3 regions of the Aggregatibacter sp. oral taxon 513 genome follow, and region 2 is predicted to be linked to each of the others. Evidence: riboswitches for the same ligand, from Rfam matches in the RefSeq annotation. Region 2 holds a riboswitch; each other region holds the start of a gene.
The links. A riboswitch is a leader RNA that binds a small molecule or an ion and turns the genes downstream of it on or off. The one in region 2 is predicted to bind thiamine pyrophosphate.
Positions count from the first base shown of each region.

Region 1 (10,765 bases), 470 kb from region 2:
CTTCGCGATTTTGGCTTTCGCCACGATGTCTTCCACGTTTAATAATTCTTGATTTTGGACGCCTGTATGGTAACGCGCCGATTGCGGGCAATAACCACAATCCTCCGGACAGCCGCCGGTTTTAATCGACATTAAGGTAGAAAGCTGAATGGCACGCGGGTTGAAGTTTTTGCGATGAACTTGTGCCGCACGATAAACCAAATCTAAAAATGGGGTTTCAAATAGGGCTTCTACTTTGCACACCGACCAATATTCTGCGGTTGGATGCGGTGTGATGGAGTAAATTTGTAAGGTACTAGTTGACATAGGTCTCCTTAAGTAAAACAAAGTAAATAAAAAGTGCGGTGCATTTTAAGCGCATTTTTCTTGCTGGCTTATCCGACCATTTTCAATGCGAAGCATACGATCCACTTTGCCCGTCAATTCTGATGGTTGGTGCGTGACAAGCAACAACGTCAGCTTTTTATTGTGGCAAAGTTCATCAATCAAATTGAGCATTTCCAGTCTCAACTCAGGATCGAGCGCAGAAAACGGTTCGTCCAACAACAAAATCGGTTTATCACGCAACAAACAACGCGCCAATGCGACCCGTTGTTTTTGTCCGCCCGACAAACTGTTTGGCAGACGGGATAAAAAGGATGTTAATCCTACCGCATCAGCAAACCGTTCGATCTGATCTTGCTCAAGTGCGGTTAATTTTAAGCTTGTTTTTAAGCCCAATGCCAAATTTTGTTGCACGGTTAAATGCGGAAATAAATTGTTCTCTTGAAACAACATGGACACAGGCCGCTCATACGGCGCGCTACGCGTATAGTTTTCACTGTTTAACCAAATCTTGCCTTGTGTTGGCAACACGAAACCGGCAATTAAATTTAACAACGTACTTTTACCCGCACCGCTTGGCCCAACAATGGCAATACGCTCTCCTACCGCCACCTGCAAATCAAACGACATCGGCAATGTGTCATCAGCTAAAAATACGTTATCTAAGCGAATCATGTTGTTCCTTTTGATGTTCAATTAAAGCAAAAATGGCACCGCATAATAACAGCAAAATACCTGCGGTAACAGCAGCTTCTTGATGGCGATAACTGCCTAATTGTTGATATAACAAATGGGGCAACGAAGTAAATTCTTGGTTACCGAACAACGCAATCGCCGTGAAATCCCCCAACGAAAGCGCAAATGCCAAGGCAAGCGCATAGTTTATTGGTGTACGAAGTGAATGCCATTCAATTAGACAAAAACGTTGCCAGCCAACAATCCCAAGGGAGTTACACAAACGTTCGTAATACAACATATTGTTGTTGAATGGCTCAGTTAAAATGCGCAGTACGAAAGGCATGGCACTCAAGGCGTTACACGCAACAACAATGGCAAATAAATGGGCATTGGTAAAATCTACGTCACGCAACAATAAAAATAACCCCATCGCCAATACCAAAATGGGAATCGCCAAAATCACCATGCCGGCATTGAGAATAAATTGCGCTGTTTTTACATAATACAGCCATTGCAAACGGCGTGAGAGTAACAACAATGCCACCGCCATGAGCAATGCCAGCAAGGCGGACGCAGGCGCAATAGTTAACGAGTAGGTTAAGGCTTTCCACAGTTGCGGATTGTGCCACGCCGTCAGCCACTTGCCTGATGTCAGTGCGCTAAACAAAATATTTAACAACGGCGACAACATAAAACACACAAAAACGCCGAGCAAAAAAACATGGAAAATTTTGACCGCACTTTTCGATGGACTCAGCCAACGATACGGGCTGCTTAACGTGGTTTGTGAGGTAGTGTTGAACAGACTACTAAACGTAAATAGCAGCAAACAAAACACAAACTGCAATAAGGCAAACACTGCCGCTTTTGGCAAATCAAATTCAAATAAAATCGCCTGATAAATCGCCGTTTCTAGCGTGGTATATTGCGGCCCACCGCCTAAGGTGAGCACCACCGTAAAACTGGTAAAACAGAGCATAAAAATCAAGCTGAAAGTCGGCAACATCTGACGACGCAGTGCATGCCATTCCACCAATCGCACAAAACGCCAACCACGAATATTCAGTTGTGCCGCCAACTGATGCTGTTCATAAGGAATGCTTTCCAAACTTTGTAAAAACAGTTTGGTTGCCAGCGGAATGTTAAAGAAAAGATGCGCAATTAAAATCCCCGACAAGCCGTAAATGCTGCCCGTCCAAGTGCGGTCCCAAAAATGCAAGAGTTGTGCAATCCAACCGGAGGCGCCATAAATGCCAATTAAGCCGAAAATCGCCACCAACACCGGCAACACAAAAGTCAGCGACATGATTTTCAGCAAAAAGGCTTTACCGACAAATTCCACATAATAAAAAGCGCGAGCGAGTAGCACACCGAAGAACAGGGATAACAACGCAGAAAGCAACGCTTGTCCGAAGCTAAACGCAATAACGTGATGCAAATAGCGATCGGCAAAGAACTGTTGCCACTGAAATTCAGTGCCCTGCGCCAACACGGCACGCATGGCAAAGCCATAAAGCAACGAAATCAGCAAAATAACGCTAATTCCGCCCACATAATGACGCGGGCGGAATTGCGGGCTAGAAAAAAATAAGCGGGTAAACAATGAACGAGACAACCAAAACATCGTTCGAATTATTTAGTTAATGTGGTTTGCCATTGATTAATCCAATTCCGCAACGTTTCTGGGCTAATATTGGAGGTATTCAAAAAAGACTGCTTCAACACAGTTTCTTTTAGGGCATCAAAGTGCGGTTCAACCGGCGCTTGGATCACCGGGAACATCACGTTTGCCGTGACAATCGGCTTTTGCGCTTCCGGTGTCAGTAAAAAATCCATGAAATAATCAGCACATTGATTTTTATGCTCTGCGATTCGCGCTGCCAATTCTACTTGCATCACATTGCCTTCAGCAAACGTGGTTGCCGCATAATTCTCTTTATTTTCAAATAATTGATGGTATAACGGCGAAGTGGTGTAACTTAATACGACATCTGCCTCCCCTTTCAAGAATGCGCCGTAAGTGTCAGACCAGCCCTTGCCCACCGTAACTGTGTGTTTGGCAAGTTGTTGCCAGGCTTGCGCCACTTGGTCTGCCGGATAAACCGTATTCATCCACACTAATAACCCCCGTCCCACGCTGCTGGTGCGCGGATCTTGATAGATCACACGTAAATCTTCACGCTCTACCAATTCTTTTAGGCTTTTCGGTGGATTTTTCACTTTATTTTTGTCATAGACAAAGGCGTATGTGCCGAAATCGTAAGGCAAGAACGTGTTATCCGTCCATTGATTTGGCAAAGAAAGTTGGCTTAAGTCGATGCTATTTGAATCAAATAATTGGCTTTTTTTCGCTTCATCCAATACAAAATTATCCAAGCCTAACACGATATCCGCTTTGGTTTTATGCCCTTCCAGACGCACGCGGTTAAACAACGTGCCGCCGCTTTCAAATGGCATATAATTCACCTTGCAAAGTGGGAATTGCTGTTCAAATGCTTGTTTTACTTTCAGGCCAGCGCCCCAATCAGACGTAAAAGAATCGTAAGTATAAATATTCACGGTTTCTTCGTAATGATTCGCCAATGCCATACCGGTGTATAAAGAAAGTGCGGTCAAAATTAACGTTGTTTTTTTCATGTGTCTGTTCCTCAGTCTAAATTACATTTTATTTTGATAAGCCCAATGATTGGTCGGTCCATGTCCATGGCCGATATTTAACGGATGGCTAATTGCCGCAGTAATGTAGTCTTTTGCGGTTTTAATTGCCTGTTCCACGGAAACGCCTTTGGCAAGCTCCGCCGTCATACAAGCGGAGAACGTGCAACCCGTACCATGGGTTTGCGCTGTCGCATAACGTGGGCGTTCTAAAGTAAATTGTGCGCTAGGAGTAAAAACCCAATCACGACATACCGCACTTTGTGAATGCGCGCTGTGTCCGCCTTTAATCACCACCGTTTTCACACCACGCGCCTGCAAAATTTGTGCTGCTTGTTGCGCCGTTTGATCGTCAATGACCTCCACGCCTGTTAGTGCTTTAGCTTCCGGCAAGTTCGGCGTAATCACATCGGCCAACGGCAATAAAAATGTATTCAAAGAATCGACCGCACTTTGTTGCAACAATGGCGCACCGCCTTTTGCGATCATAACAGGATCTAACACCAACATGCCGAAGTAATACTGATTTAATGCCTCAGCGACACATTCGATAATCTCTGCTGTGCCTAACATACCGATTTTAAAGGCGCTAATCGTGAAATCATCAGCAATCGCTTTCAGCTGGCTTTGAATGGTTTGAAGGGGGATGGCGTGAATATCAAAGACGCCTAAGGTGTTTTGCGCCGTGACGGCCGTAATCACCGAGGTGCCAAACACACCACGCATTTGAAAGGTTTTTAAATCAGCCTGAATGCCGGCACCACCGCCGCTATCTGAGCCGGCAATGGTCAACGCCTGCGCGACTTTACTCATAACGTCCCCCGCCATTTACCGGCACAGAACGACAAAACGCATATTGCATCATTGTTCCTTTTTTAATGAAAAAAGATAATCAGCAATAATGACGAATGAAGAAGATGTGGAGAAAAAGAAAGGAAGTGTGATTTTCTCGTTAGTTTCCTACGTCAGTATTAACTGTATCAGGTTCACGGGTATGATCTCAGCACAAAGCACCCCGACTAATAACGGGGTTCAGTCTATCTATTTTGCTGAGGAAGGGCAAGGGGATTGTTGGGTGGGGAGAGAAGCACCTTGGGGAAATAAGGTGCTTTAAATGTACAAAAAGCTAAGAAGATTTTACTCTAAAAGGATTCGTTGAACTCATCACCATATTTCCTTTTTCATCATTGAGCAGCTTTCTAAAATGATCCTTATACTTCTCAGAACCCGAGGAAAGATATATTTTATGAATTGCCTTTTTTACATCCTGTTCGTATTCAACATACATTTGTCCCTGTTCCGGATTCATTTGAATTTTATCATCACAAATACTAGCAATGTAAATAATACGACACTCCTGTTCTTCTTTAAAAGCCGAATGTTTCACTAAATATCTTAATGGCAAAAGAATTTTATCTAAAATTTCATGGGTTTTCTCATCTGAAGATAATTTTGAAATTTCTTCTTTTATCTCCGTAAGTTTCTCCCTAACATTTTTCTCAATTTGATCTATTTTTTTCTTATATATTTTCCAGCGGGTAGAAGGTTTTGACTTTTCATCTTCTCTATAAAATGTCAGTTCCTCTCTTTGAGCAAGTTGTAAATAAAAAGGTTTATTATCTGAATAGGACTCTAAATAAATGCAACGGTAAAGGGGTAGTTTAGAAACCAATATAGGGTTAGGCTTATTACTCTCTCCCTGCTTTTCATCAATTTTTTTATTATCAAGAAATACCTCCGTTTTAAAAGGCGCATTTTGATGACTTAACGTATTGAAAGCACTCACCTCTTGATTAAAAAATTTATCTCTCTCAAACACCAAACTAATCCCTGAAGCCTCTTGTCCCTTTTCTTTCCCATACAATCTAAATTGATTAAGGCTGTCGTGGTTAAATGTAAAACAACTAATAAATGTGATTAAATCATCTTCACTTTTTTTACCATAGTTTAAGAAATCCTTTAAAATAGTGCCCTCCGTAGGATCATTCACCCCTTTAATCGTACTCAATCTAAATTTAGATGAACTTTTTTCCTCAGTAGGATTTAATAAAGAAAAACCAATCAATGGTCGAGTATAATGTGCTATATTTTTCTCAAAATCCTCACTCGCCAAAGTTTCTATTTTTAGTTCATTTAATATTTCTGTAACACGGTCCAATATCTTTAAAAGATGAATATCTTTACTTTTAAAAATAAATTTTAAAATATCATGACGATAATCAAACTTTACTCTTTCAAAAATATTATTAACAAACTTGCCAGCACGGTGTCCCTTCTTAATTAATTCAGGAATAAAACTATTAAGTAACATTTCTGTAATTCTTGAATACAAATGCTGGGAATCACTTCTTTTTATATTTAGAAGAATATTTACCGATTTCTTCCATTTGCCGTTATCAGCCCAAACTTTAGCTAAATTCCATTGAGCCAGAGCAAAAAGTTTTGGAGAATCTTCCCGGTGAATCGCCTTATACGCTGCAACCTCCTTTTCCTGCTCTCCTTTTTCTGCCCAAATAATCCCTACATTCCATTGAGCAAGAGCAAAAATTTGCTTGTCATCTTCCCGTTGAATCACTTCATAGGCAGCAATCGCCTTTTCCTGCTCGCCTTTTTCTTCCCAAATCTCAGCTAAACCCAATTGAGCTCGCGCAAAAGCCTTCGGGTAATCTTCCCGCTGAATAGTTTTATAGGTAGCCGCTGCTTTTTTCTGTTCTCCTTTTTCTTCCCACATAACCGCCAAATTATATTGAGCTTTAGCAAAAGTTTCCTTATCATCTTCCCGATGAATAGCTTCATAAGCCGCAATCGCCTTTTCCTGCTCGCCTTTTTCTTCCCAAATCTCAGCTAAACCCAATTGAGCTCGCGCAAAAGCCTTCGGGTAATCTTCCCGCTGAATAGTTTGATAGGTAGCCGCTGCTTTTTTCTGTTCTCCTTTTTCTTTCCAAAGAAAACCTAAATTAAACAGAGCCTTAGCAAAAGTTTCCTTATCATCTTCCCGATGAATAGCTTCATAAGCCGCAATCGCCTTTTCCTGATCGCCTTTTTCTTCCCAAAGAAAACCTAAATTAAACAGAGCCTTAGCAAAAGCTTTTGGGTTATCTTCTCGTTGAATGGTTTCATAGATAGCAATCGCCTTTTCTTGCTCGCCTTTTTTTTGCCAAATAAGTGCTAAATTATATTGAGCCTGAGCAAAAAATTTAGGAGAACTTTCCCGCTTTATTAACTGGTAAAACTCAATCGCCTCCTCTAATTTCCCTTGTTCTTCTAGTGCTAGGGCTCGTAAAAATAATTGGTTCATTCCGTCTTGTGGCATGGGTATTCCCTTAATGTAATAAAAAAACCTATTTTTTTATTCATGTGGTAATCATACCAAACCTCTTCTTATTTCCCCAATTTGCATCTTCAATTATTTGATATGATTCACATCTCATCATTCTCCAACTCCCCCATTTCATGCTAAAGTTTATGCACCATTTTTCATAAGGATTCACCATGTCTTTTGTTGCTCAATTTGTTGATAAGCTCCATTCGCTTGCCGAAGTTTTAATTCACTCTTTTCCAGAAAAATTTGATTCCACCTTATTTGAACAAATCGAACAGCAGAAAACAGATCCCACAACAAATATCGGGCAGATGGCTGTGGCGGTGGCGATGTCGGATTTTGTGGCGGAGGCGTGGCAGAAACAGCCTGCGTTTTTAGCAAAATGTTGGGAAAAACCACCGCACTTTGAGGACTGTGACCAGTACGCCAAGCGGTTAGATGAGGTGTTACAGCATGTGCAAACGGAAGAACAGCTTTATCGGGAATTACGTCTGTTTCGCGCCCGAGAAATGGTGAAGTTGAGTGTTTGCCAAAGTCTTAATTTCGCCACGGTGGAACAGGTTTTTATTCGCTTGTCGCAACTGGCGGAAAGTCTGATTATTGGTGCGCGCGATTGGCTTTATGCGCGGGCTTGTGAAGAAATGGGCACGCCGATGGATGCGCAGGGCAACGCGCAGCAGTTATATATTCTCGGCATGGGCAAACTGGGCGGCTTTGAGCTGAATTTTTCTTCCGACATTGATTTGATTTTTACTTATCCAAGCCAAGGGGAAACCGTAGGTGCGCGCCGCAGCGTGGATAATGCGAAGTTTTTCACCCGTTTGGGGCAACGCTTGATTAACGCGTTGGATCAATACACCGCCGATGGCTTTGTGTACCGCACGGATATGCGTTTACGTCCCTTTGGCGACAGTGGCGCGCTGGCACTCAGTTTTAACGCCATGGAGCAGTATTATCAGGATCAAGGGCGCGATTGGGAACGTTACGCCATGATCAAAGGTCGCATTTTAGGCGCGCAAGCAACGGATCCCAATATCACCGTTTTACAAAATTTATTGCGCCCGTTTGTATATCGTCGCTACATTGATTTCAGCGTGATTCAAGCATTGCGCGAGATGAAACAAAAAATCGAACGGGAAGTACGCCGCCGCAACCTCACCGATAACATCAAATTGGGCGCGGGTGGCATTCGTGAAATTGAGTTTATCGTGCAGGTTTTCCAGTTAATTCGCGGTGGGCGGGAAATTGCCTTGCAACAGCACGAATTGCTGAATTTATTGCCGGAACTGAGCAAGCTGAATTTGATTTCCATCGAACAGGAATCCGATTTGCGCCACGCCTATTTATTTCTACGTCGCGCGGAAAATGTGCTGCAAGCCATCAAAGATCAACAAACCCAACAACTGCCAGACAATGAATTGGATCGTCAACGTTTAATCTTCGCCTGCGCGGAATTTACCCAATGGGATGCGCAACAAGAAAGTGTTTCCGTCAGCTACCCGATTCACGATTGGGCGAGTTTTCTCGCCGTGTTACAAGAACATCAGCGCAAAGTGCGGTCGGTTTTTCAGTCATTAATTGGCGATGAACAAGAAGAAAATACATCGGAAAATGCGTGGGAAGATTTCCTCGAAGCAGATTTTGACGAACAGGAATTGCTCGGCATTTTACAACAAAACGGTGTGCCGGAGGCGGAACAAGATGCGGTGTTGGATCGCCTGTTGCAATTTCGCAACGAATTGCCTCGTTATGCCATTGGTGTACGCGGGCGGGCAGTGCTCAATCGCTTAATGCCAAATCTGCTGGAACAAGTTTTACACACGCCCAACAGCCCTGTTTTACTGCCACGGATTTTGACGATTATTGAAAAAATTCTCACGCGTACCACTTACCTCGAACTGTTGGCAGAGAATCCGCAAGCCTTGACGCAGCTTATCGAACTGTGTGCCCAATCAAAATTTATTGCGGAACAAGTGGCACGCCACCCGATTTTGCTCGATGAATTGCTCGATCAAAAATCCCTGCGAAATCCACCGCACTTTACTGAGTACGCTTCTGAATTACAGCAATATTTATTGCGCCTGCCGCAAGATGACGAAGAACAATTTATCGATGGCTTACGCCAGTTTAAGCACGCTGCCCTGCTCCGCATTGCCGCCGCCGATATTCTCGGTGTGTTGCCTGTGATGAAAGTGAGCGATCATCTTACCTATTTGGCAGAGGCGATTATCGGCGCGGTGGTCAATTTGGCGTGGCAACAAATCGCCGTGCGTTTTGGGGTGCCCGAACATTTGGCGGAAGGAGAGAAAAACTTCCTCGTAGTGGGCTACGGCAAATTGGGCGGCATTGAATTAGGCTATAAATCTGACTTAGATCTCGTCTTCTTATATGATCCCGCCGGCAATAGCCAAACCGTTGGCGGCAAAAAAGTCATCGACAGCAACCAATTTTATTTACGTTTAGCCCAAAAAATCGTCAGTATTTTCAGCATGAATACCAGCGCCGGGATTTTATATGACGTGGATATGCGCCTACGCCCGTCCGGCGATGCGGGGTTGCTTGGTTGCTCTTTCACCGCCTTTGAAAACTATCAACTAAACGAAGCCTGGACCTGGGAAAAACAAGCCTTAGTGCGTAGCCGTGCAGTGTTCGGCGAACAGAAACTCCGAGATGAATTTGAAACCATTCGCCACAACGTGCTTTCTGCCCCACGTGACTTAGTTCAACTGAAACAGGATGTCTGCGAGATGCGGGAAAAAATGTATGAACATTTGGCAAAACATGATGACGCCCAATTCAACATTAAAACCGACCAAGGCGGTATTACGGACATTGAATTTATCGCACAATATTTGGTGTTGGCGCACTCGCCTCAACAGCCCGCCCTCACCCGTTGGTCAGATAACGTGCGGATTTTCGAAATCATGGCAGAATATGGCGTGATTTCTGACGCCGACAGCGAACGCTTAAAACAATGTTATGTGGACCTGCGAAACCGTATTCACCATTTGAATTTGCTCGGTTTACCCTCTGTGGTGGACGGGTCGGAATTTTGTGCAGAACGGGCGTTTGTGCGAGAGATTTGGGCGCGATTGTTTCGTTAAAGTGCGGTCATTTTTAACAACGTTTTTTCATCACTCAAAAACGTGAATTGATTATGAAAATAAAAAAATTCACGTTTTCCCCTTTTTTGCCCCGAAAATATTTTTTCATTTCGCCTATTTTCTGCTATGTTGACTACCTTTTTTCACTACTCGTACTTTTAATTTTTAAGGATTTTTTATGCACGCATTGCTTAAATTTACCCAATTTGTCAGTAAAACCTTTGCCCTTTGGGTTTTACTTTTCGCTCTCCTCGCCTTTCTCTCGCCGGAAACCTTTTTATGGTTCCGCCAATATATTCCTTACTTGCTCGGCATCGTCATGTTCGGCATGGGGATTACGCTGACGTTCAACGATTTCAGTGAAGTTGCAAAACATCCGAAAGCCGTCATTGTCGGTGTTATCGGACAATTTGTGATTATGCCATCCATCGCTTTTGTCCTCGCAAAAGCATTGAATTTGCCGGATGATTTAGCGGCCGGTGTGATTCTCGTCGGCGCCTGCCCGGGCGGCACATCTTCTAACGTGATGACTTATTTAGCCCGTGGTAACACCGCACTTTCCGTGGCTTGCACCACTATTTCCACCTTGTTGGCGCCGTTATTAACGCCGGTGATTTTCTATGTGTTGGCCAGCCAATGGATCGAAATTAACGCTACGGCGATGTTCGTTTCCGTATTAGAA
Region 1 is NZ_CP072381.1:1,239,504-1,250,268, forward strand. Features, by position in the region: gene bioB (biotin synthase BioB) at 1-306, opposite strand, end outside; gene thiQ (thiamine ABC transporter ATP-binding protein) at 352-999, opposite strand; gene thiP (thiamine/thiamine pyrophosphate ABC transporter permease ThiP) at 983-2,626, opposite strand; gene thiB (thiamine ABC transporter substrate binding subunit) at 2,635-3,639, opposite strand; gene thiD (bifunctional hydroxymethylpyrimidine kinase/phosphomethylpyrimidine kinase) at 3,661-4,470, opposite strand; TPP riboswitch at 4,598-4,685, opposite strand; gene J5A60_RS05950 (lipopolysaccharide assembly protein LapB) at 4,784-6,970, opposite strand; gene glnE (bifunctional [glutamate--ammonia ligase]-adenylyl-L-tyrosine phosphorylase/[glutamate--ammonia-ligase] adenylyltransferase) at 7,150-10,083, shown strand; gene J5A60_RS05960 (bile acid:sodium symporter family protein) at 10,262-10,765, shown strand, end outside.
Region 1: another riboswitch for thiamine pyrophosphate. It lies ahead of thiD (bifunctional hydroxymethylpyrimidine kinase/phosphomethylpyrimidine kinase); the one in region 2 lies ahead of thiE (thiamine phosphate synthase).

Region 2 (10,765 bases):
AAAATAGACATGAAAGCAATTATTCCTGTTGCCGGCTTAGGCACACGTATGTTGCCTGCAACAAAGGCGATTCCAAAGGAAATGTTAACGCTGGTGGATAAACCACTTATTCAGTACGTTGTAAATGAATGTGTTGCCGCGGGCATCAAAGAAATTGTGTTGGTTACCCACTCTTCTAAAAATGCTATCGAAAACCATTTTGATACCTCTTTCGAATTGGAAACGATGTTAGAAAAACGGGTAAAACGTCAGCTCTTGGAAGAAGTTCGTTCTATTGTGCCAAAAGATGTCACCATCATGCATGTTCGCCAAGGGAATGCGAAAGGCTTGGGACATGCCGTATTATGTGGTCGTCCGTTAGTCGGCGATGAGTCTTTTGCGGTGATCTTGCCGGATGTGTTGTTAGCGGAATTTTCGGCTAATCAGAAAAAAGAAAATTTAGCGGCAATGTTAAAACGCTTTAATCAAACGAAAGCCAGCCAAATCATGGTAAGTCCTGTTGCACCGGAAGCAGTAAGTAGCTACGGTATTGCTGATTGCGGTGGCGTTGAAATTCCGCCGGGAGAAAGTGCGAAAATTCATAGTATTGTGGAAAAACCAAGTGTTGATGAAGCGCCATCTAATTTAGCAGTTGTGGGACGTTATGTGTTCTCCGCGGCTATTTGGGATTTATTGGAAAGAACGCCGATTGGTGTTGGCGATGAAATTCAATTAACCGATGCGATTGATATGTTAATTGAAAAAGAAACTGTCGAAGCGTTCCATATGACCGGCGTTTCTTACGATTGCGGTGATAAAATTGGTTATATGAAAGCCTTCGTAGAATATGGTTTGCATCACAATAAACTGGGTGGTGAATTTAAATCTTATTTAAAAGATTTAGTAAAAACATTTTAATTGTGTTGAATAAAAAGGCATCGATAAGATGCCTTTATTTTTTCTATTTTTAACGCTGGAAATCTAGCAGTCTCCACGGCTAGATTGTTATTTTTATTATTTTTTATTACAATATCTCGATAATTAATAAGGTTATTTTAGGAATCAATTATGGCCGATTGGAACGGACAATATATCAGTCCTTATGCGGAACACGGTAAAAAAAGCGAACAAGTTAAAAAGATTACAGTATCTATTCCGATTAAAGTGCTTGAAATTTTGACCAATGAACGTACCCGTCGCCAAATTCGTAATTTGCGCCACGCCACCAACAGTGAACTATTGTGTGAAGCATTTTTACATGCTTTTACAGGTCAACCTTTGCCAACAGATGAAGACCTGTTAAAAGAACGTAGTGACGAAATTCCGGAAGAAGCGAAAAAAATTATGCGTGAATTGGGCATTGATCCGACACAGTGGGAATATTAATTTTTTCACTTCGCATTTTTCGTTTTGCCATCTGCTTTTCTGCTATGATAGAACAAATTATTTTTACTTATTTGTTCTATTATGCGAATACCTCGAATTTATCATCCAACTTCTCTTAATTCACTTACCTCCTGCGCACTTTCTGAAGATGGTGCTAACCATGTCGGCCGTGTTTTACGTATGCAACCGGGCGATCAACTTGAACTTTTCGATGGCAGTAACCATATCTATCAAGCTGTCATCAATGCGGTAACGAAAAAATCCGTTGATGTCGATATTTTGAGTCGTCAGTTAGATGATCGTGAAAGTCCACTTGCGATCCATTTAGGACAAGTGATTTCCCGTGGGGAACGCATGGAATTTACGATTCAGAAATCCGTTGAACTGGGTGTGAATGTCATTACGCCTCTGTGGTCGGAACGTTGTGGCGTGAAATTAGACGGTGAACGCATGGAGAAAAAAATTCAGCAATGGCAAAAAATTGCGATTGCTGCCTGCGAACAGTGCGGACGGAATACCATCCCGGAAATTCGTCCGTTAATGAAATTACAACAATGGTGTGCCGAACCAGATGACGCACTCAAATTAAATTTACATCCAAGAGCCAGTTATTCCATTCGTACTCTGCCGGCAATCCCTAAGGCGGGGGTTCGCTTATTAATCGGTTCGGAAGGCGGTTTGTCCCCACAAGAAATTGCACAAACCGAGGAACATGGCTTTGTGGAAGTCTTATTAGGAAAACGTGTATTACGCACTGAAACCGCAGCGATGGCGGCAATTACCGCCTTGCAAGTGTGTTTTGGTGATTTAGGATAGAGAAAAACGAAATATGATGGATTTACAAGATCATCTCTTGATTGCTATGCCCAATTTAGATGACAGTTATTTTTACCGCTCGGTGATTTATATCTGTGAACATAATGAAAAAGGTTCTATGGGATTGGTATTAAATCAACCGACAGATTTAAGTATTGCGGAGTTGGGTGCCAAGATGAATTTCATGATGGTTAGCAACCGCACTTATAGTGATAAGTTGGTACTTGCCGGCGGGCCGGTCAATGTTGATCGTGGTTTTATTTTGCATACCAACACCCATGAGCCTTTTGATCATAGTTATCGGGTGAACGACAACCTCATGCTGACGACTTCAGCGGATGTCGTGGATACTTTTGGTACGTTATTGGAGCCGGAAAAATACTTGGTGGCACTTGGTTGTGCGAGTTGGGAACCGAATCAGTTGGAACGGGAAATTATGAATAACTCTTGGTTAGTTGTACCAGCAACCGAGCAGATTTTATTTGATTTGCCGTACGAAGAGCGCTGGCTTGCAGCAAATCAATTGTTAGGTATTGATTCCCATAATTTTGCCGGTCAGGTAGGGCACAGTTAATGGGCATTACGGTTATCGCCTTTGATTTCGGCACAAAAAGTATCGGTTGTGCGGTCGGGCAAAGTATTACCGGCACGGCGCAATCCTTACCCGCATTCAAGGCGCAAGACGGTATTCCAAACTGGGAAGCCATTGAAAAGTGTATTCAAGATTGGCAACCTGAACGACTTGTGGTGGGGTTACCATTGAACATGGACGGCACGGAACAGCCGTTAACTTTACGGGCAAAAAAATTTGCTAACCGTCTTCATGGGCGTTTCAATTTGCCGGTGGAGTTACAGGACGAACGATTAACTACCACAGAAGCCCGTAGCGAGATTTTCGAGCGGGGCGGTTATCGCGCGCTCAATAAAAGTAAAGTGGATGGCATTTCAGCCTGCTTGATTTTAGAAAGTTGGTTTGAAAATTACGTTGAGTGACTGGTCATAAAATACATAAAAAATCACCGCACTTTTTATCTTTCAACAAAAAGTGCGGTGTTTTTTTAGCGCGTTTTAATAACCGCGATGGTTATTAATTAAGCTTGACCTTTAACCGCTTTCAAGCCTGGGAACGGCGCTGGTGTACCTGCGCGTTCTAATGCTTCTTCGATACGGATTAATTGGTTGTATTTCGCAATACGGTCAGAACGGCTCATAGAACCGGTTTTGATTTGACCTGCTGCGGTACCCACTGCTAAGTCAGCAATAGTTGCGTCTTCAGTTTCACCGGAACGGTGAGAGATCACAGCAGTGTAACCAGCATCTTTCGCCATTTTAATCGCAGCCAAGGTTTCACTTAAAGAACCGATTTGGTTGAACTTGATTAAGATGGAGTTTGCGATACCTTTTTCGATACCTTCTTTTAAGATTTTGGTGTTAGTTACGAATAAGTCGTCACCCACTAATTGAACGCGGTCGCCTAACACTTTAGTTTGGTATGCGAAGCCTTCCCAGTCAGATTCGTCTTGACCGTCTTCGATAGACACGATTGGGTATTGTTTGGTTAATTCTTCAAGATAGTGTGTGAACTCTTGAGAAGTGAATGAACGGCCTTCGCCTTTCATTTCATATTTGCCAGTTTCTTTGTTGTAGAATTCAGAAGATGCGCAGTCCATGGCTAAAGTCACGTCTTTACCTAATACATAACCTGCTTTTTCTACTGCTTCTTTGATACAGGCTAACGCGTCTGCATTAGAGGCTAAGTTTGGTGCGAAACCACCTTCATCACCGACAGCTGTGCTCATGCCTTTAGATTTTAATACTTTTGCAAGATTGTGGAACACTTCTGCACCGATACGAAGTGCTTCACGTAAGGTTTTCGCACCAACCGGTTGGATCATGAATTCTTGGATATCAACGTTGTTGTCTGCGTGCTCACCACCGTTGATGATGTTCATCATTGGTAATGGCATAGCGTAAACGCCTGGCGTGCCGTTAAGTTCTGCGATGTAAGCGTAAAGTGGTAAACCTTTAGACGCTGCGGCTGCTTTTGCGTTTGCTAAGGATACCGCTAAGATGGAGTTTGCACCGAAGTTAGATTTGTTGTCAGTGCCATCTAAATCGATCATGATTTGGTCGATTTCAGCTTGGTTAGACGCATCTTTACCAAGAATTGCTTCAGCAATCGGGCCGTTTACTGCGGCAACCGCTTTTAATACGCCTTTACCTAAGAAGCGGGATTTGTCGCCGTCACGTAATTCTAACGCTTCGCGAGAACCGGTAGATGCACCTGATGGCGCCGCTGCAAGACCGACGAATCCGCCTTCTAAATGCACTTCGGCTTCCACTGTTGGGTTACCACGAGAGTCGATAATTTCGCGACCAATGACTTTAACGATTTTTGCCATTTTATTTTCCTCATTAAGTTAATTAAAACGGGTTAGTTTGCTCTAAAAATGTCGGTATCATAAAGCTATTTTGTTCCTTTGTCTTGCAAAAACTACAGACAATTTGATTTTGCTCTATGTTTTCTGGCGTCTGAAGTGCGGTTCAATTTTAAGATGAATTTTTCAAGCTATTTCACCACGAATTTGAACGAAAATGTCTCGTCATTCGGCAAAATATTGCAGTAAATTTTTCACCGCACGTTGCCAGTCTTGCGTTTTGGTTACAGCGGAAATCACGGCTATGCTGCCTACCCCGGTGTCCAAAATATCAGGAAAATGCGAAGCACTGATGCCGCCGATTGCGACAGTCGGCATTTTACCTAAGTTTTTCACCTGTGCGGCCAAATTAGCAACGCCTTGAGGGGCGGAAGGCATCTCTTTGGTTTGTGTCGGGAAAATATGTCCGAGGGCAACATAAGAGGGGCGCAACGGTAACACCAGATCGACTTCTTCTTGATTGTGGGTTGAGACACCGAGACGTAGCCCCGCTTGTTGGATGGCGTTTAAATCCGCTGTGAGCAAATCCTCCTGCCCAAGATGGACGCCATAAGCCTGATACTTAATTGCCAACGGCCAAAAATCATCTACAAATAACCGAACTTGATACTGTTTGGCTAAGGTAATACAGCGCGCAATTTCCTCTTCCGCCTGTTCTGCAGTGCGATCTTTAATACGAATTTGTAACGTTTTCACGCCGGCGTGAATGAGCCTTTCAACCCATTCATAACTGTCCACGATGACATACAAGCCCAACTTAAATTCGGTGGGTGCAAAAGGGGCTTTGGGCGGGATGATTTCTGATAAATGAGACACGGCTTCCGACATGGTAATCTCCGATAAGATGAATAAAAAGTAGCTTGCGCGGAAGGTGTGATGAAATGTAAATGGCTAATAACTTGTTCCCTACGCGGGGATTAACCCACAGGTTCCACGGATCTCGCATTCATTGCGATCTCAGCCTTCCGGCACTCCGACAAGAGGGTTCTCAATATAGTGAAAGACAAGAGGCAGAACAAGAGCAAAGGCCATTTTTTGTGAAGTGGATCACGGCGAGAAAATAAAAAAGTGCGGTCAAAAATCCAAGTGTTTTTCTGATCGCACTTTCATTTCAATTTTTCAGAAAGCCGTTAGTCAGATTTTTTCTGATTGGTTTTTGCCGCTTTCACAAAGCCTTCGAATAACGGGTGACCGTCACGTGGCGTAGAGGTGAATTCCGGGTGGAATTGGCAAGCGACAAACCAAGGGTGGTTTGGCACTTCAATGATTTCCACCAGTTTTTTATCGGCGGATAAACCGGTCACTTTTAAGCCTGCTTTTTCGATTTGTGGAAGCAATACGTTATTGACTTCGTAACGGTGACGATGGCGTTCTTCAATGGTTTCTGCACCGTATAATTGACGTGCTAAGCTGCCTTCAATTAAATGGCATTTTTGTGCGCCAAGACGCATGGTGCCACCTAAATCAGATTCATCACTACGGACCTCCGTATTGCCTTCCGCATTTTGCCATTCGGTGATTAAACCTACCACCGGTTGCGGACAAGTGCGGTCGAATTCGGAAGAGTTTGCCTGGGTCATGCCGGCAACATTACGGGCGAACTCGATGAGCGCCACTTGCATACCTAAGCAAATACCTAAATACGGAATATTGTTTTCACGCGCATATTTAGCTGTGAGGATTTTGCCTTCCACACCACGATAGCCGAAGCCACCCGGCACTAAAATACCGTCTAAACCTTTTAAGATGTCAACGCCTTTGGTTTCTACATCTTGTGAGTCGATGTATTTGATATTTACGCTCAAGCGATTTTTTAAACCGGCGTGTTTTAGGGCTTCGTTCACGGATTTATACGCATCCGGTAATTCGGTGTATTTACCCACCATACCGATAGTGACTTCGCCTGTCGGGTTGGCTTGTTGATACAATACTTGTTCCCATTCGGATAAATCGGCCTCCGGGCAAGTTAAGTGGAAGCGATTGCAAATGAAATCGTCCAATCCTTGAGATTTCAAGAGTGCCGGAATTTGGTAAATGGAAGACACATCTTTCAGAGAAATCACCGCGCGTTCCGGTACGTTACAGAATAACGCAATTTTGGCGCGTTCATTTGGCGGAATCATGCGGTCGGAACGGCAAATCAGCACGTCCGGTTGAATGCCGATGGACAACAATTCTTTCACAGAATGTTGTGTCGGTTTGGTTTTGACTTCGCCGGCGGTCGGAATATAAGGAACAAGCGTTAAGTGCATGAAAATCGTGCGTTCACGTCCTACTTGTACGGCAAGCTGACGCAATGCTTCTAAGAACGGGAGGGATTCAATATCGCCTACGGTACCACCCACTTCCACGATAGCCACATCATGTCCCGCTGCGCCATCAATCACGCGTGCTTTAATTTCGTTGGTAATGTGTGGAATCACTTGAATGGTGGCGCCTAAATAATCTCCGCGACGCTCTTTGCGTAACACTTCAGAATAGATTTTACCGGTTGTGAAGTTGTTACGTTTGGTCATTTTTGTACGAATAAAACGTTCGTAGTGACCTAAATCTAAATCGGTTTCCGCGCCGTCTTGGGTCACGAAAACTTCACCGTGCTGGGTCGGGCTCATCGTGCCCGGATCGACGTTGATATAAGGGTCGAGTTTCATGATTGTGACGTTCAAGCCACGCGCTTCTAAGATTGCCGCAAGGGACGCCGCTGCAATACCTTTACCAAGCGAAGAAACCACGCCGCCTGTGACGAAAATATAATTGGTAGCCATAAGAAACCTGTTTGTTACTATTGGAATGAATGGAAAAATTAGAATAAAGATAATCTATCAAGACGGGAGCGTAGTTTACAACAAAGGTCGGATGAACTCAATCGCCGCGCTTGCGGATTTGACAGAAAGTGCGGTGGAAAAATATCACACTTTTTTTATGTTTTATTACGAAATTTCCCCATTTTTGGTGTAAAATCCGCCAAATTTTTATAACAAAAGAGAAATTTATTTTTTATCACAAGAGAAATTTATTATGTTTTCACGTAAAGATATTATTGTTTTAGGTATGATGATTTTTGCCCTGTTTTTAGGTGCAGGAAACATTATTTTCCCACCGATGGAAGGTTATACCGCCGGGCAGCATTGGGCGACTGCGGCATTAGGTTTTGTGGTGACAGGCGTGTTAATGCCATTTATCACCTTAGTAATTGTGTCTGTTTTAGGGCGTGGCGAAGAACTCACTCGCGACCTACCCAAATGGGCTGAAATTTTATTTTTAGCCACCTTATATTTAGTCATCGGTTCTACGTTTGCGATGCCGCGAATTACCAACGTAGCCTATGAAATGGCGTTGGTGCCGTTAGAGATTGTCACGGATACACCGGCAAATCACCTGATTTTTGCCGTAGTCTTTAACATTATTGCTATGTTATTCATGCTAAAACCAAACACCATTATTTCCAGCGTAGGCAAATTTATGACCCCAGCCTTATTGGTGTTATTAGTGGTAGTGACCGTGACAGTCTTTATGTCTCCCTTGTCTGATATTGCTGCACCAAGCAAAAGTTATGCGGACAGCTCAGCATTAACTACCGGGTTAATCAGCGGTTATCAAACCATGGATGTCTTAGCGGCAATTGCTTTCGGCGGCATTGTTGCCCGTGCGTTAAGTGCGAAAAACGTCACTGAACCGCAAAAAATCATGCGCTACACCATTTCTGCCGGCTGCATTTCAGTGGTTTTATTAGCCGCACTTTATTTTTCCCTTTTCTATCTTGGTGCGACCAGTGACCAAGTAGCGCAAGGCGCCAGTAACGGAGGTCAAATTTTCTCTCGTTATGTAAACGTGTTATTTGGCAAAGAAGGTTCTTGGATCATGTCCGGTATCATCTTCTTGGCCAGTTTAACCACCTTAGTGGGCGTGACCAGTGCTTGTGCTTACTATTTTGCTAAATTCTCTAACCGCTTACCGTACTCCTTTTGGGTAGTGGTATTTACTATCATGACGACCATCATTTCCGAAAACGGCTTAACGAAATTATTACAAGTGACCATTCCGGCATTGTTATTAATTTATCCGGTGGCAATCATGTTGGTGGTGTTGCAATTCGTCCGTGCTAAATTACCATGCGTGAAATTAACCTATAACGCCACGATTGCGGTCACCGTGTGTTTTAGTCTGTGCGACAGCTTAAATAACGTGGGATTATTGTCTGACGGCGTGAAACAATTCCTTGGCAATTTCCCATTATATGATAATGGTTTGGCGTGGTTAGTGCCGGCATTAGTCGTGATGTTCTTAACCATGTTGGTTGGTAAACGTGCAAAATAGTTTTCACAGACAACAAAAAACCACCTTTTCGGTGGTTTTTTATTTTGGTTTAATAATAAGAATGTTCGCCGCGTTGATGTTCCGTCACATCTTTTGCGCCTTTTAATTCATCCGGGAAGAGGCTGATTAATTGTTTTTCTACGCCGTCCTTCAAGGTGACATCCACCATGGAGCAACCGTTGCAACCACCACCGAATTGTAGAATCGCATACCCGTCATCGGTGATTTCCAATAAGGTGATTTTGCCGCCGTGGCTTGCTAATTGCGGGTTGATTTGGGTTTGAATGACATATTCCACGCGTTCGATTAACGGCGCATCATCTGCCACTTTACGCATTTTGGCGTTTGGTGCTTTTAAGGTGAGTTGTGCGCCTAATTCTTCCGTAACATAGTCGATTTCTGCGTCTTCCAAAAATGGCAGACTGATGTCATCCACAAAGGCAGAAAAGGTGTCGTATTTGAATTCTGTGTCGCTCGCTTCCACTGAGTTTGGTGGGCAATAAGAGACGCCACATTCCGCATTAGGCGTACCAGGGTTGACGACGAAAATACGAATGTTAGTGCCTTCTTCTTGCTGATCTAATAAACGGCGGAAATGTGCTTGTGCTTCCGCTGAAATGGTAATTTGTTGCATAACGCTCCCACGATAAAACCTAATTAAATTTGTCGGATATGATACGCTTCATGCGGTTTTTTTTCCACCTTTTGGTGTAATAAAAAATGCCGCTGCCTTATCATGCGTTTTATGTTCGGGCCAGCCCCCACACTTGAATATGTGTCACATTCGCTTTGCGTAATAACTTGGCGATTTCGTTTAACGTAGAACCGGTGGTGATCACATCGTCTATTAAGGCAACATGACGATAAGGAAAATCTCTGGCTTTATCGGAAAGTTGAAAGGCATTTTTGAGATTTTGACGTCGATCTTTGGCACTAAGGCCTCGTTGGGTCGGTGTGCGTTTGGTACGAGTAATTAAGTCGTTTTTGACGGGAACCTTGAGCCATTGGCTCAGTTGACGCGCCAATAAGTCCGCTTGGTTATATCCCCGTTGCCATTGCCGAACATGATGTAACGGCACAGGCAGGATCACCTCAGGCAAAGGCAATTGATGATTTCGTCGAGTTTCGCGGATGGCCAAATACAGCAGGCGCGCTAAAGTGCGGTCGAGTTGAAATTGTTTTTGAAATTTAAAGCGATGAATCAGCGTGGAAAGCGGTTCGTTGTAACGCCCGATGATGACCATGCGATCCCACGCCGGTTCCTGCTGTAAACAGTTGCCGCAGTGCAAGGCGTTTTCCATCAGTTCTGAACCACAGCAACCACAATAAGGAAAACGCCGAATCGTTCGATTACAACGGCTACATAAGCCATGTTTGGCAAGTTTAAGAGGCGCATGGCAATGCACGCAGCTGGATTGAAAAACGTTCATAAAAGCGACCGCACTTGATTAAGAAAACCGGCACATCATAAAGTGCGGTGCTTTTTTTCGTTGTTTTTTTGCCCGATTTTAGGATCTGCCTCGCAAAAATGCTAAAATCAGGCAACATTTCTGCCAGACAGTGAATTTAATAGAAGAGAAAAGCATGACAATCCCGAATTATCGAGACCAAATCAAAGTGGTCTTTTTTGATATTGACGATACGTTGTTTATGAAAGAACGTGATTTTCTGCCGGCAACGGTGCCGGTGTTTATGCGTAAGTTGAAAGAAAATGGCATTATTCCTGCCATTGCCACAGGGCGTACTCGTTGTGCTTTCCCGCATAAATTGAAGCAGGTGATAGAGCAGGAAGGCATCGATTTGTTTGTGACCATGAACGGGCAAATGGC
Region 2 is NZ_CP072381.1:1,710,659-1,721,423, reverse strand. Features, by position in the region: gene galU (UTP--glucose-1-phosphate uridylyltransferase GalU) at 10-897, shown strand; gene metJ (met regulon transcriptional regulator MetJ) at 1,048-1,365, shown strand; gene rsmE (16S rRNA (uracil(1498)-N(3))-methyltransferase) at 1,447-2,181, shown strand; gene J5A60_RS08240 (YqgE/AlgH family protein) at 2,198-2,755, shown strand; gene ruvX (Holliday junction resolvase RuvX) at 2,755-3,174, shown strand; gene eno (phosphopyruvate hydratase) at 3,273-4,583, opposite strand; gene thiE (thiamine phosphate synthase) at 4,785-5,447, opposite strand; TPP riboswitch at 5,506-5,605, opposite strand; gene pyrG (glutamine hydrolyzing CTP synthase) at 5,750-7,384, opposite strand; partial or broken gene brnQ (branched-chain amino acid transport system II carrier protein) at 7,410-8,936, shown strand; gene nfuA (Fe-S biogenesis protein NfuA) at 8,986-9,570, opposite strand; gene J5A60_RS08205 (phosphoribosyltransferase family protein) at 9,680-10,366, opposite strand; gene J5A60_RS08200 (Cof-type HAD-IIB family hydrolase) at 10,521-10,765, shown strand, end outside.

Region 3 (10,765 bases), 170 kb from region 2:
CCTTATTTATGGTTTGTGACCTTCGTTGCGCTGTCCGGTGCGATTCTAAATACCATCGGTAAATTCGGCGTGATGTCGTTCTCGCCGGTGTTGCTCAATATTGCCATGATTGCCACCGCACTTTGGTTGGCACCGCAGTTGGAAAATCCGGATTTAGGCTTGGCTATCGGGATCTTTCTCGGCGGGTTATTACAATTTCTGTTTCAACTGCCTTTCTTATATCAAGCTAAATTATTAGTAAAACCCAAATGGGCGTGGCATGACGAAGGCGTGAAGAAAATCCGCACACTGATGATTCCTGCTTTATTTGGCGTTTCCGTGAGCCAAATCAACTTGCTACTTGATACCTTTATCGCCAGTTTTTTAATGACGGGTTCCATCAGCTGGCTATATTATTCCGACCGCTTGTTAGAGTTTCCTCTTGGATTGTTCGGTATCGCCATTTCTACGGTGATTTTGCCGACCCTTGCCCGCCATCATGTAAACCGCGATGATAACGCCAAAAGTGCGGTGGATTTTCGCAACACAATGGACTGGGGCGTACGCATGATTTTATTGCTCGGCGTGCCAGCAATGATTGGTATCGCTGTGTTGGCGCAACCGATGTTGCTCGTGCTGTTTATGCGCGGCAGCTTTACCTTTAGCGATGTGCAGTCAGCCTCTTATTCCCTCTGGGGCTTTAACGCAGGGCTTCTGAGCTTCATGTTAATCAAGATTTTGGCGAATGGTTATTACGCCCGCCAAGACACCAAAACGCCGGTGAAAATCGGCATTATTGCCATGGTAAGCAACATGGCGTTCAATTTATTAGCGATTCCTTTCAGTTACGTAGGCTTGGCGATGGCGTCTGCCATGTCGGCAACATTGAACGCGTATCTGCTTTATCGTGGTTTGGCAAAAGCGGACGTTTATCATTTTAGCCGTCAAAGTGCGGTGTTTTTTCTGAAAGTTTTTTGTGCCGCTGCCATGATGGGACTGTTGGTTTGGTATAACAGCCCAACACTCATTGAATGGAATGCCATGAGTTTTCTTACCCGCGTGCATTGGCTAGCGTGGTTGATCGTTTTAGCCGCAATGGTTTATGGTGGAATATTAGTGTTGTTAGGTATTCGTAAACGGGATTTGATGGGCGTGCACACCACATGAAATTCGCTTTTGTGACGCCTTAATTTATGCGTATAATACCGAAATCTTTTTTCACTGAAATTAAATGGAACAAATTTAATAATGCAGCTGATTCGTGGCTTGGGAAATTTACCGCAAAATTTGCACGCTTGCGCGTTGACTATCGGCAATTTTGACGGAGTGCATTTGGGACATCAAGCCATTCTGCGTCATTTGCGGACAAAAGCCGATGAGTTGCATTTACCCATGGTGGTGATGTTGTTTGAACCGCAGCCACGCGAGTATTTCTGTGCTGAAAATGCGCCTGCACGCTTGATGCGTTTACGTGATAAATTGCGTTATCTCAAACAGGCAGGCGTGGACATGGTGATTGTGGCAAAATTCGACCGCACTTTTGCCAATTTACCCGCGCAACAATTTATTGAAGATTGTCTGGTGCGCAAATTAAATGTGAAGTTTTTAAGCATTGGTGATGATTTTAAATTTGGTGCTAAGCGCCAAGGCAATTTTGCACTGTTGCAACAAGCCGGTGAAAAGTTTGGTTTTACCGTAGAGGATAACCGTAGCTTTTGCTTAGATGAATTGAGAATCAGTAGTACAGCGATTCGCGAGGCGTTGGCAAACGACGATTTAACGTTGGCGGAAAAATTACTTGGACGTCCTTATCGTATTTTAGGTCGCGTGATTCATGGCAATGAGCTTGGTCGCACCATCGGCTTTCCGACCGCGAATATTCGCTTGCATCGTCAGGTGAATCCGGTCAAAGGCGTGTATGCCGTCAAAGTGCGGTTAAAATCCGGCGCGTTTTTTAATGGGGTCGCGAATATCGGCACCCGCCCGACCATCAATGGTGTGAATCAATTACTAGAAGCACATTTATTTGATTTTCAAGGCGATCTTTATGCCCAATGGTTGGATGTAGAACTCTGTCATAAAATCCGCAATGAAATGAAATTTCCCTCTTTTGACGATTTAAAAGCACAAATTGCGAAGGATGTAGAAACGGCAAAAAACGTTTTCAAAACTGACCGCACTTTATAGAACACAAATTTTAATTTTTACATAACACTGGAATATAAAATGACTGATTATAAAAATACCCTTAACCTCCCTGAAACGGGCTTTCCAATGCGCGGCGATTTAGCCAAACGCGAGCCTGTGATGTTGAAAAACTGGTATGAGAAAAATCTCTATCAAAAAATTCGTGAAACTTCAAAAGGCAAAAAATCCTTTATTTTGCATGATGGCCCTCCGTATGCGAACGGCAACATTCATATCGGTCATGCGGTGAATAAAATTCTGAAAGATATTATCGTGAAATCCAAAACCGCGTTAGGTTTTGACTCGCCTTATATTCCGGGTTGGGACTGTCACGGTTTGCCGATTGAATTAAAAGTAGAAGGCTTAGTGGGCAAACCAAACGAGAAAATTTCTGCGGCCGAATTCCGGGCGAAATGCCGTGAATATGCAGCGGAACAAGTGGAAGGACAGAAAAAAGACTTTATCCGTTTAGGCGTGTTGGGCGATTGGGATAACCCTTATTTGACCATGAACTTTGATACCGAAGCACACATTATTCGTACGCTTGGCAAAGTGATTGCTAACGGCCACTTATACAAAGGATCTAAACCGGTGCACTGGTGTTTGGATTGCGGTTCTTCTTTGGCTGAAGCGGAAGTGGAATACGAAGACAAAGTTTCTCCGTCCATTTATGTGCGTTTCCCTGCAGTAAGTGCGGTAGAAATTGAAGAGAAATTTAACGCAGTAGGCAAAGGCCATGGCAAATTATCTGCAGTCATTTGGACAACAACACCTTGGACAATGCCATCTAACCGTGCGATTGCGGTAAATGCAGAATTAGAATACAACCTAGTCCAACTTGGTGATGAGCGTGTGATCTTAGCCGCTGAATTAGTGGAATCGGTGGCGAAAGCCGTGGGTGTAGAACAAGTTGAAATTTTAGGGGCCGTAAAAGGTCAAGCGCTTGAGTTAGTACGCTTTAACCATCCGTTCTATGATTTCACTGTGCCGGTGATTTTAGGCGATCACGTGACTACCGATGGCGGTACAGGTTTAGTACACACTGCACCGGATCATGGTTTGGACGACTTTATTGTAGGACAAAAATATAATTTACCAATGGCGGGTCTTGTATCGAATGACGGTAAATTTATTTCAACCACTGAATTCTTTGCAGGTAAAGGCGTATTTGAAGCGAATCCATTGGTTGTTGAAAAATTGCAAGAAGTGGGCAACTTATTAAAAGTTGAGAAAATCAAACACAGCTACCCACACTGCTGGCGCCATAAAACCCCAATTATTTTCCGTGCGACACCACAATGGTTTATTGGCATGGAAACACAAGGTTTACGCCAACAAGCCTTAGGTGAAATCAAACAAGTTCGCTGGATTCCGGATTGGGGTCAAGCGCGTATCGAAAAAATGGTGGAAAACCGCCCGGACTGGTGTATTTCCCGTCAGCGTACTTGGGGCGTGCCGATGACGTTATTCGTGCACAAAGAAACCGAAGAACTTCACCCACGCACCTTAGAATTACTTGAAGAAGTGGCTAAACGCGTAGAGAAAGCCGGTATTCAAGCATGGTGGGATTTAGACGAAAAAGAATTATTAGGCGCCGATGCAGAAACCTATCGTAAAGTGCCTGATACCCTTGACGTATGGTTTGACTCAGGATCAACCTATTCTTCTGTGGTGGCGAATCGTCCGGAATTTAATGGTCAAGATATCGATATGTATTTGGAAGGTTCCGACCAACACCGTGGTTGGTTTATGTCTTCTTTAATGCTTTCTACCGCAACAGACAGCAAAGCACCATACAAACAAGTATTAACTCACGGCTTCACCGTGGATGGTCAAGGCCGCAAAATGTCAAAATCCATCGGCAACATCGTGACGCCACAAGAAGTGATGGATAAATTCGGTGGCGACATTTTACGTTTATGGGTGGCTTCTACCGACTATACCGGTGAAATGACCGTTTCTGATGAAATCTTAAAACGTGCGGCGGACAGCTATCGTCGTATTCGTAACACGGCACGTTTCTTATTAGCTAACTTAAATGGTTTCGATCCGCAACGTGATGCAGTTAAACCGGAAGAAATGATGAGCTTGGATCGTTGGGCGGTGGCTTGTGCATTAGAAGCACAAAACGAAATCAAAGATGCTTATGATAACTATCAATTCCACGCCGTGGTGCAACGCTTAATGCGTTTCTGTTCGGTGGAAATGGGCTCGTTCTACCTTGATATTATCAAAGATCGTCAATACACCACCAAAGCAGACAGCCTTGCGCGCCGTAGTTGCCAAACCGCTTTATGGCACATCGCGGAAGCATTGGTACGTTGGATGGCACCGATCCTTTCCTTCACCGCAGATGAAGTGTGGGGCTACTTGCCACAAACGGCAACTGCACGTGCAGAATTCGTCTTCACTGAAGAATTCTATGAAGGCTTATTCGGCTTGGGTGCGAACGAAAAATTAGATGATGCTTACTGGCAGCAACTGATCAAAGTACGTTCTGAAGTGAACCGTGTGTTAGAAATCGCCCGTAACGACAAAGTGATCGGTGGCGGTTTGGAAGCGGAAGTGACCGTTTATGCTAACGATGAATATCGTGCCTTGTTAGAACAATTAGGCAATGAATTACGTTTCGTGTTAATTACCTCAAAAGCGGAAGTGAAAGCATTAGCAGACAAACCGGCAGATGTGGCTGTTGGCGAGTTAGAGGGGATTGCAGTAAGTGTTGTACGTTCTAACGGTGAAAAATGTCCACGTTGCTGGCATTATTCCGACAAAATCGGCGTGAATCCGGAACATCCGACACTTTGCCCGCGTTGCGTAGAAAACGTTGCAGGTAACGGCGAAGTGAGACGTTTCGCTTAATCATGCAGTAAAGTCTAAATAAAAGTGCGGTCAAAATTGACCGCACTTTTTGATCGTAAAGCATTTATTTATTTTTTCAGTTCCGTGGCGTAATGTTCTACCGCCGTTTTCGATTTCAATAATCCTTGTTGCAACATAAAGTCCGCCATTTTTTCATAGTTCGCTTTATTAAAGCTACCCGGTTGTTTACTCAAATAAGGCAGCGTGTCTTTCCAGGCGCGGCGGTTAAGCTCGTTATCCAATTCTGTCGGTTTATAGCTGACAAAAAGCTGCCAACTTTCTTCCGGGTGTGCATAAAGGTAATCGGTGGCTTGTTGTAGCGCGCTGATAAAATCTTTGTATTTCGCTTCATGAATCTTGTCTTTATTGGCGACGATAATTAATTCATCATAGGTCGGCACGCCATGCTGTTCAGGGAAAAACGCCTTACCTTGATAACCTTCAATGGCTAATTGATTCAATTCAAAATTGCGGAATGAACCTATAACCACATCCACTTGTTTGCTAATTAAAGAAGGGGAGAGAGACCAATTCACGTTAATCAGTTGGACATCTTTATTACTTAAATTGGCCGACTTCAACATGGCATCCAGCAGTGCTGTTTCAAAACCGCTAACGGAATAGCCAATTTTCTTTCCTTTCAAATCCGCTAAGGTTTTGATGCCGCTGTTTTCTAACGTGACCAAGCTGTTTAGCGGAGAATCTGCCAATGTCGCAATACGCACTAAAGGTAGTTTTTCATCTATTTGAATATGCAGTTGCGGTTGATAATCTACGGCTAAATCTGTTTTGCCGGCGGCGACCAATTTAGGCGGTAGCGATGGATCGGCAGGCTCAATAATATCCACTTCCAGATTATGTTCGGCAAAAAAGCCTTTTTGCTGTGCAACGATCAACGCCGCGTGATCCGGGTTGACAAACCAATCCAGCATTAAAGATAGTTTTTGTTTTTCAGCGGCTTGAACGCTAAGTGAAAGCGCGCCGATAATCAATGTTGAAAGAATATGTTTTTTCATAGTAGCTCCTTTTTGTGGTTAAGCGAGATCCAACCCCATTTGCCAGAAGGCAATTTCCATGCGGGTGGCCGTCGTAAAGATGTGTTGAATCTGGTTTTGTTGGGATGGCGTAAATTCAGCACAAAGTGCGGTCAAAAAGTTAGACGTTTCTTCCGCTTCTTGTTGAAAAGCCTCCGAAGCATAGGTGTCGATCCAAGTTTGATACGGATTATTGGCTAAGCGCGGGTAGTTTTCTGTGATATAGCGTGCGATTTGTGCGTAGCCTACGGCACAAGGCGTAATGGCCGCATAAATTTCAGCTAAACCGCCGCTGGCACCGCAATCTAATAAATAGCGAGTATAGGCAATACAAGCGGCGCTTTCTTGGGTGGCAAATATTTCCGCTTCACTGATGCCCCATTGTCGGCAATAGGCCAAATGTAATTGAATTTCCTGACAAATACTTTCAAGGCTTTTTCGAGGTATTTCCATTTGGCTAAAGTCTTTGGCTTTAAAGATACCCAAGGCAAATGCACGACTGTAATGAAACAGGTAAAGGTAATCCTGTTTTAAATAATGACGAAAGCACTCTGCCGGCAAGGTGCCATTTGCCAACTGTTTGACAAAGTCATGTTCTACATATTGTTGCCAATAAGGCTGGGCGTTTTTAATCAGTTGGTTGAGCATTTTTCCTCCTAATGCACATAGCTTACCCACGGCAGGGCTTTGCGCAGTAATTTATCCACGATGAAATACAGGCAAAGCGCCATGAGTAAAAGTAAAAATAGCGCCGCAAACATTAAGTCGATTTGTATTCGGGCATTGGCTTGTAACATTAAATAGCCCAATCCTTCCGAAGAACCGACCCATTCCCCCACAATGGCGCCAATGGGCGCAATGGAGACGGCAATGCGTAATCCTGATGCTAATGCGGGCAATGCCGCCGGTAAACGCACTTTAAATAGCATTGCCGCAGGTGAAATACGCAAGGTTTGGGCAAGTTGAAGCCAGGGTTTCGGTGTGTTGCGTAGGCCGTCATAGCAGGCTGCCGTGACGGGAAAATAGATAATCAAAATCGCCATGGTGATTTTGGATGCCATGCCATAACCAAGCCACAACACCAGTAATGGCGCGATAGCAAACACCGGAATAGCTTGTGAAATCACTAATAATGGCATTAAGAAAGCCGAGATTTTGCGGGAAAGAGTAAGTAGTAGCGCAGAGGATAGCCCGAATAGAAAACCGAAAAATAAGCCTAACAAAATTTCCAGCAACGTAATTTGGGCATGCATGAAGAGCAAGTCCGCTTGCGTCATTAATCGTTGCCATACAGCAAGCGGGGTAGGCAATAAGTAGGGCGGCACATCAAACAGACTGATAATGCCTTGCCAGAACGCAATGAACAGGGCGCTTAATAAGATAAGACGGGCTATTTTTTTCATGTTGGCTCCGCCATTAATTGTTCGATAAGCTTATTTTGTAGCGACCACAGCGCCTCTTGGTGAAGCTGATGGGGCTTTATGGGATCTAATTGAGCAACCTGTTTTATTTGCACCGGTTGTCCTTGCAATACATAAATTTTTTCGCCTAAACGAATGGCTTCTTGCGGATCATGGGTTACCAAAATCACCGTTTTCCCTTGCAACAGTTCGCAGGCAAGATTTTGTAACTGTAAACGGGTGACCGCATCCAGGGCGGAAAAGGGTTCGTCCATTAAAATTAAATCGGCATCTTGCATTAAGGTGCGGGCCAGTGCCACCCGTTGACGTTGTCCGCCGGAAAGTTGATAACAAGGTTTATGCCAATGAGCCGCCATGCCGACGGCATGTAATAGTTCTTTGGCTTTCTCTTGGGTTTTGGCATTTTTCTGACCGCTAAGGTGCTGCGCCAACTGCACGTTATTCAACACAGAAAGCCATGGGAATAAACTGTCTTGCTGTGCTAACCAAGCCGCTTTGGTATGAGGGGCAAATTGGATATGCCCTTGTGTAATCGCTGCATTTTCCAATCCTGCAATGGCGCGAAGTAAGGTGGATTTCCCTACACCGGAACGCCCAAGTAGCACAACCCATTCCCCTTGTTCTACACGAAAATGAAGATCGACAAACAGCGGCTTGTGATCGAATTGCAAGCATAGATGTTGGATATCGAGACAATGCATCGCAGGCTAACTTAGCGAGGGAGGCAGAAAAGTGCGGTGGATTTTAAGAATGTTTTTAAAAAGAATGGCAATATAGACATGATTTAGTTTCCTACGTCAGTGTTAACTGTTTCAGGTTCACGGGTATTATCTCAGCCAATGGCACCCCGACTAATAATGGCGCAGAGTCTATCGAAAAAGAGCAGGAAAAACAAATTGCGCTGTTAAATTTTGTGATCCCCGTCATAGAGAAATTCTGTTCTTTCATGATGTTCCAAATCAGTTTTTCTGTATAAAACCTTGCCTTGTGCTAGAATGGCAACCTAATTTTGATAATGATTTTATTTAGGAAAAACTATGTCCCAACAAAAATCCGGACTCTCTTTTCTCTGGCTAAGTGCGGTCGCTTTTTTGCTTGATTTGCTGACGAAATATATCGTGGTACAAAAATTTGATTTGTATGAAAGCGTGAATGTTCTGCCGGTGTTTAATCTCACTTATGTACGAAATTATGGCGCGGCATTCAGCTTTTTGGCGGATCACGATGGTTGGCAAAAATATTTCTTTATTCTGTTGGCGATTAGTATTTCTCTGATGCTGGCGTATTTCATGAAGAAAAATCGTGCCGACCAAAAATTACAAAATTCAGCTTATGCCCTGATTATTGGTGGTGCACTTGCTAATATGGTGGATCGTGCCTACAACGGTTTTGTGGTGGATTTCTTTGATTTTTATTGGGACATTTATCATTACCCGGTTTTTAATGTGGCAGATATTGCCATTTGTATCGGCGCCGGTTTACTGGCATTAGATGCCTTTAAAGGTGATAAGAATAAACAAAAGAGCGGTCAAAAATGAAGATAATTTTAGCCAACCCACGCGGTTTTTGTGCCGGCGTCGATCGTGCCATCAGTATTGTTGAATTGGCGTTGGAAATTCATGGTGCGCCCATTTATGTACGTCACGAAGTGGTGCATAACCGTTTTGTGGTGAACGGCTTGCGTGAGCGTGGGGCTATTTTTGTAGAAGAACTGAGCGAAGTGCCGGATGGTGCCATTGTAATTTTCTCCGCTCATGGCGTATCCCAAGCAGTACGCCAAGAAGCCAAAGATCGTCGCTTGAAAGTCTTTGATGCAACTTGTCCGTTGGTGACCAAAGTACATATGCAAGTGGCGCGTGCCAGTAAAAAAGGCACGAAAGCGATTCTCATCGGGCACAAAGGCCATCCGGAAGTGGAAGGCACCATGGGGCAATACGGCAACCAAGAGGGCGGCATTTATCTCATTGAAAGTATTGAGGATATTGCTAACCTCCCGGTGAGCCACAACGATGATTTAACCTTTATGACGCAAACCACGCTGTCTTTAGATGACACGGCGGAAACCATCAGCGCGTTAAAAGAAAAATATCCTGCGATTCAAGGCCCGCATAAAAACGACATTTGTTATGCCACAACCAATCGTCAACAGGCGGTGCGTGAACTGGCAAAACAATCGGATTTAGTGGTCGTGGTAGGCTCCAAAAACTCCTCTAACTCTAACCGTTTGGCGGAGTTGGCTTCTCGAATGGGGGTGGCGTCCAAGTTAATTGATGATCCCAATGATATTCAGCCGGATTGGTTTAATGGCGTGCAAACCATTGGTGTCACCGCGGGTGCTTCCGCGCCGGAAGAATTAGTGCAATCGGTGATTGCGCGTATGAAAGAATTTGGCGTCACGGATGTAGAAGAATTGCAGGGGCTAGAAGAAAATATGTTCTTTGAAGTGCCAAAAGAATTGCGCGTAAAAGAGGTGAGTTAATTCTCTCCAACACTTGCTAAAGATGAAAAGAAAGTACGGTCAATATTTGAAACGTTTTGAATATTGACCGCACTTTTTCTTTGTTAAAAAGCGTAAAGAGACAAGCTGAAATAAAAAGCGGATAAATGTTATTGTCATTTATCCGCTTTAAATTAAGAGTAACTTACGTTAATTCACACTTGGATTACCAAGAATATTTAATGCCGACAGAGCCTTTATAGCCTTGACGTTTTGCGCCACTTAAAGAGTGTTCGTAGCGAACATCTGCATAAATATGTGAGTTAGCACTAGTTGCAAGTTGAGTACCTACACCAAATTCCCCCCAAGTTTTCGCAAATTTTTCATTGATATTATCTGCACCAATGTTGCTACCGGCAGTATTTCTGAAGTCATGCCATAAGTTTGCAGTGAAATAAAGGGTTCTGACTTTTTCACGAGCGGTTAGATCGTTGTAAGCAAGACGTGCACCTACGCGACCACGTAAACCGTGTTGTTTGTCTTGGTGTACAGAACGTAGATCATCGTTGAAGCGGCTTAATCCTAGGTATTGATAGATTAACTGTGCTTGCGGTTCAATGATCCAGCTGTCACCGTTATTCATTTTTTCTTTACCTAAAGCAAATGGATGACCAACTTCGCTTGATAATGCAACGCCGAAACCGTGGTTTTTAGCTTGTGAATCAAGAGCGTAATATTTATTTTTCACCCAAGAAAGTTGACCCACTAAGTCTAAGTAGCTGCCATTTTCAGCATAACGCGTATGTGTTACGCCGGCATGGAAGTTTTCGGTTTTCGCTTTGCCG
Region 3 is NZ_CP072381.1:1,543,750-1,554,514, reverse strand. Features, by position in the region: gene murJ (murein biosynthesis integral membrane protein MurJ) at 1-1,146, shown strand, start outside; gene ribF (bifunctional riboflavin kinase/FAD synthetase) at 1,228-2,166, shown strand; gene ileS (isoleucine--tRNA ligase) at 2,206-5,028, shown strand; gene J5A60_RS07425 (ABC transporter substrate-binding protein) at 5,097-6,044, opposite strand; gene tenA (thiaminase II) at 6,063-6,710, opposite strand; gene J5A60_RS07415 (ABC transporter permease) at 6,719-7,465, opposite strand; gene J5A60_RS07410 (ABC transporter ATP-binding protein) at 7,462-8,184, opposite strand; TPP riboswitch at 8,256-8,343, opposite strand; gene lspA (signal peptidase II) at 8,521-9,021, shown strand; gene ispH (4-hydroxy-3-methylbut-2-enyl diphosphate reductase) at 9,018-9,962, shown strand; gene J5A60_RS07395 (autotransporter outer membrane beta-barrel domain-containing protein) at 10,147-10,765, opposite strand, start outside.
Region 3: another riboswitch for thiamine pyrophosphate. It lies ahead of J5A60_RS07410 (ABC transporter ATP-binding protein); the one in region 2 lies ahead of thiE (thiamine phosphate synthase).